DNA from 2 places in the Mogibacterium sp. CM50 genome. Region 2 is predicted to be linked to the other one. Evidence: predicted binding sites of a transcription regulator. Region 2 holds the regulator's gene; the other holds the start of a gene.
The links. The regulator LexA, encoded in region 2, represses DNA repair genes until DNA is damaged. The targets are predictions, from matches to a motif close to AGAACANNTGTTCT.
Positions count from the first base shown of each region.

Region 1: a site for LexA is predicted at 1,212-1,225, ahead of recA (recombinase RecA). Genes of this name have one in related genera too.

Region 1 is NZ_ALNL01000044.1:59,384-61,804, reverse strand. It holds gene recA (recombinase RecA) at 116-1,192, opposite strand; gene HMPREF1152_RS07670 (competence/damage-inducible protein A) at 1,442-2,421, opposite strand, start outside.
Region 2 is NZ_ALNL01000044.1:272,531-274,951, reverse strand. It holds gene HMPREF1152_RS08665 (uracil-xanthine permease family protein) at 1-1,049, opposite strand, end outside; gene lexA (transcriptional repressor LexA) at 1,085-1,723, opposite strand; gene HMPREF1152_RS08655 (radical SAM protein) at 1,848-2,421, opposite strand, start outside.

The DNA of each region.
Region 1 (2,421 bases), 210 kb from region 2:
ACCAGACTCGCCAGAATCACGGGTGCTATGCTTTATAACCCATTCTGAGCGGCTAACCAACCAAGTATAACATGTTCTAGTATTTATGTCAAACCCTAGAACATGTTATGCATAATTACTCAATAACTACACCGTCTTCATCAACTTTGAGATCATCTTCATCCCTGCCGTGAATTTCATCCATAATCTTGATCTTGAGAGTCTCAAGGATATCTGGATGAGAGATAAGGAATTCCTTGACATTCTCACGCCCCTGACCAATTCGCTCACCTTCGTAACTGTACCACGAACCAGCTTTATCGATAAACTTCATATCTGTTGCTGTGTCAAGAACATCTCCGGCGATGGAAATACCTTCTCCATACATGATATCGAACTCAGCAAGCTTGAATGGAGGCGCAACCTTATTCTTGACAATTTTAACCTTGGTTCTATTACCGATGGTCTCATCCCCTCGTTTGATCGAATCAGCGCGTCTAACATCAAGGCGCATGCTGGCATAGAATTTAAGTGCCCGACCGCCTGTAGTTGTCTCAGGGTTACCAAACATAACTCCAATCTTCTCTCGAAGCTGGTTGATAAATATAACGCAGGTATTTGTCTTGTTAACTGTTCCCGCAATCTTTCTAAGCGCCTGTGACATAAGTCTTGCCTGTAGCCCTACGTGTGAATCTCCCATATCACCCTGAATCTCTGCCTTAGGTACAAGAGCTGCAACGGAGTCGATTACAATCAAATCAATAGCTCCACTGCGCGCGAGCATATCACAAATCTCAAGCGCCTGCTCTCCGGTATCAGGCTGTGATACAAGTAAATCATCAACATCTACGCCAAGATTCTTGGCATAAACCGGATCAAGGGCATGCTCAGCATCGATAAATGCAGCCTTTCCTCCCGCTTTCTGAGCCTCTGCAATACAGTGCAGCGTGAGTGTTGTCTTACCAGAAGATTCCGGTCCGTATATCTCAACAATACGTCCACGCGGTACACCGCCGATACCGGTAGCAACATCCAAGGAAATAGATCCTGTAGAGATCGCTTCTATACTGTTGTTAAGCCCATTGTCTCCGAGCTTCATGACGGCGCCCTTGCCAAACACCTTCTGTATCTCATCAAGAGCATGCTCTAATGCCTTCTCCTTGTCATTTATATTGCTAATGCCCTTGTCTGATTTGCTTGATTTACCTGCCATAGTTCCTCCTGTATCACATCGAACATTCGTTCGTATTCTATATGCAAACTTTTCATTTGTCAAGATTATATAATCTCATCTCGATTACGGTCAAATTAAAAATGCCCCTAATCCTGCAATATCTGCACTTTTATCTAATATAATTATAATTTTCCCGTCAGAAAACGATATCAGAGCAACCGGAGCTGCATTGCAGAACTAAAATCGAATCCTAAAAATATCACGGATTAAACTATTCCACCTTCAAACTTAAAGCTTTTCATTCAAAATATTATATACTGTCAGCAGCATCCGCAGCTTGAAGTAATTCCGATTCCACTTTCTATCATTTCTCTTGGTATTTAATTCTATAAATCCACGCTTATTGCCGAGCTTACCTCCGCAAGAATACCCGATAAATGCATTACCGTTCTCTCTGCCTTCGTCCGCTTCAGGGCCAGCATATCCGGTTATAGAAACTGATATGTCGCTTTTTGATTTTCTCCTGGCACCATCTGCCATCAGGACTGCAACTTCACCGCTTACAACAGAAAATTTATCAATCACAGCCGTATCTATACCCAAAATCTCGGATTTTGCCTCTACACTATATGTTACAAATCCCTCTGCAAACACCGACGAAGCTCCGGCAACATCTGTGATACACGAAGCAAACATTCCGCCGGTACACGATTCTGCAGATGACAGCCACAGTCTTCGTCTCTGAAGCTGATGAACTACAACCTGATTAAGCTCATCGTCATCATAGCTATAGATGTATTCGCCAATCAATCCATCTATCATCTCAATCATCTCATCAACTGCATACTTAGCCATTTCGGCAGTATCTCGTTGCGATGCAACTCTAAGCGCGCATTCTCCCTCCTTTGCGTAAGTTGCAATAGTCGGATCACTCTGGTTATTAATCACAGGCATCAGTTTGGTCTCGAGGTCAGATTCTCCTATTCCTATTGTTCTGATGACCTTGTAATACATTTCCTTGCTAGAAAATCTCTTCAGGTAATCCACAACGCAGTGCTTAAACAGCCACTTCATTTCCCTTGGCGGACCGGGCAGGCAGATTGCACATTTTCCATCCTTCTCCAGTCCAAACGCCGGCGCCGTACCTGCCTCGTTATGAAAAATTTCTGCACCAACCGGCATGTACGCCTGTTTGCGATTATTTTCTGCCATACTGCGATGCCTCTCGTCAAAATACGACTTAATTTCCGCATAGCATTTCTCGTCAA
Region 2 (2,421 bases):
GAAATCATACCGTAGAGTATCAGGGATACGCCACCGATAATGGCTGCCGGAATAGTCTCGATTATGAATGCAAATTTTGGAATGAACGACAGCACAATCGCAAAGCATGCTGCAATTCTGATTACCAGCGGATCGTACACCTTGGTGAGTGCGAGTACTCCCGTGTTCTCGCCGTAGGTTGTATTTGCAGGGCCGCCAAATAAAGAAGCCATCATCGTGGCTAACCCGTCTCCCAGCAGAGTGCGGTGCAGTCCGGGATCCTTGATATAGTTATTGCCTGTTGTAGCACCGATGGCGGAGATGTCTCCGATGTGTTCCATCATGGTAGCCAACGCGATAGGGGTGATCGTGATGATGGCGCTGAGATCGAACTTTGCCATCATGATTGGTGGAAGTGCAACCAATGACTGTCTGCTCATACCGGTGAAGTCTATCCTGCCCATCAGCAGCGCAACTGCGTAAGCGATAACTACGCCCAAAATAATAGGGACAATCTTGGCCATGCCGCGTCCCCACATGTTGAAGAATATAATAGACGCGAGGGCTATAATCGCCAGAAGCCAGTCTGTCTGAGCGTTCTTGATAGCAGAAGGAGCAAGTATCAATCCGATGGAGATTATTATTGGTCCGGTAACTACAGGAGGAAAGACTCTCATGACCTTTTCTATCGTAAAGAATTTGATGAGTGTTGCGAGAACTACGTATACGAAGCCTGCAACCAGGACACCGCCACATGCGTATGGAAGCATCTCGGTATTGGGATGTCCGTTCTGCAGCGGAGCAACTGCTGCGTATCCGCCGAGAAAAGCAAACGACGAACCGAGGAATGCAGGAACCTTCCCCTTCGTGATAATGTGGAATAGCAGCGTGCCCAGACCTGCCATCAAAAGTGTTGTCGAAATGTTTAAGCCTGTCAGCAGCGGGACCAACACGGTAGCGCCGAACATGGCGAAGGTGTGCTGCAGTCCGAGCAGAATGGTCTTGGGCCAACCCAGCGTTCTCGCGTCGGTTATGCCGTTAGAGTACTGATGTTCGTTACTCTGTGTCATTGTATCCTCCTTGGGGAAATTAAAACATGAAAAAATTAATTAAAATATCTAAAGACTCCCTTGACCTTGCCGACAATCGTGCAATCATCGACGATGATCGGATCCATGAAGTCATTTTCAGGCTGAAGTCTGATATGATACTTCTCCTTGTAAAATCTCTTAACCGTGGCCTCTGTCTCAAAGGCGCCCTGTATCATTGCTACGACGATATCTCCGTTTGCCGCGGTCTGATCTTCCTGCACAATCAGGTAATCACCGTCGTTGATACCGGCATTGACCATGCTGTCTCCGTGCACTACAAGCAGGAAGTTGTTGCCATTTCCGATAAACCTGGCGGGGAATGGAATGCTGTCTTCGATATTTTGCTCGGACAGGATAGGTACCCCTGCCGCTACATTCCCTATTACCGGCAGCTGAACCATACTGATATCGTCAGCTTCGAATTCTGCATTCTGATGCTCGCAGTCAACAACCGCAAGTGCGCGAGGCTTACTGGGGTCCTTTCTGATGTACCCCAGTGACTCCAGCGCCTTGATATCGCTGTAAACTGTAGATGTTGACTTGATGCCTATGGCATCGCAAATCTCCCTCACGGTAGGAGGGAATCCCTTGAGCTTGATAGTTTCTTTCATATATGCCAGCACCTTCTTCTGGCGTTCCTCGCTCTTCTTCATATCAAATCCTCTATCTGTCAAATAAACCGAAGTGATAAAGTATACAAATTGAGAGTATAATCGCTATTGATTGCGCTGCCTGGGATTCAGACTGGCGATTTTATAGTTATAGATATCACTATCGCTATAAAGTCAACGAGTTGAGCGTTAACTCTTCACCGTAATTGTTCCAGTCATCATATATCTCCCCGGTCTGCCTGATGATGATGTCACCAACTCTTCCGTTAATCTTGCTATAGGGCAGAGTTTTGTGATAGGTGATTCTGCTGTCACCGAGTTGAAACAGGAAGCCGGTACGGAAAAGCTCCTTCTCCAGATGTCCCTTGTATTCGGCGATGGAGCTTATGAGCCTGAACAGATCGTCCTGCTCAGTGTCAAACACGTTGTCAAGAGTCAGCTTGGAGTAATTGGCTCTTAGCTGAATCTCGTGTCCCGCGAATCGATCGAGAACCTTGAGAAGCTTCTCCTTAGTCTCAGGCTCGTTGGCATCTTGGAATACTACGCAGTTTATGCGATGAGGTACCTCGAGCAAATCGAAAATCCCGTCCGAACACTCCTTTACGTAGTGCTTGAGATGTCTGGAAACATTGATACAGCTAATCTTGTCCTTGTTCCTGTTGAGAACCTCGGCAACCTTGTGGATATCCTGAGTCTCGTTGGTCGGAAGTGTGGTGTTGATGTAGACGTGATGACCATCC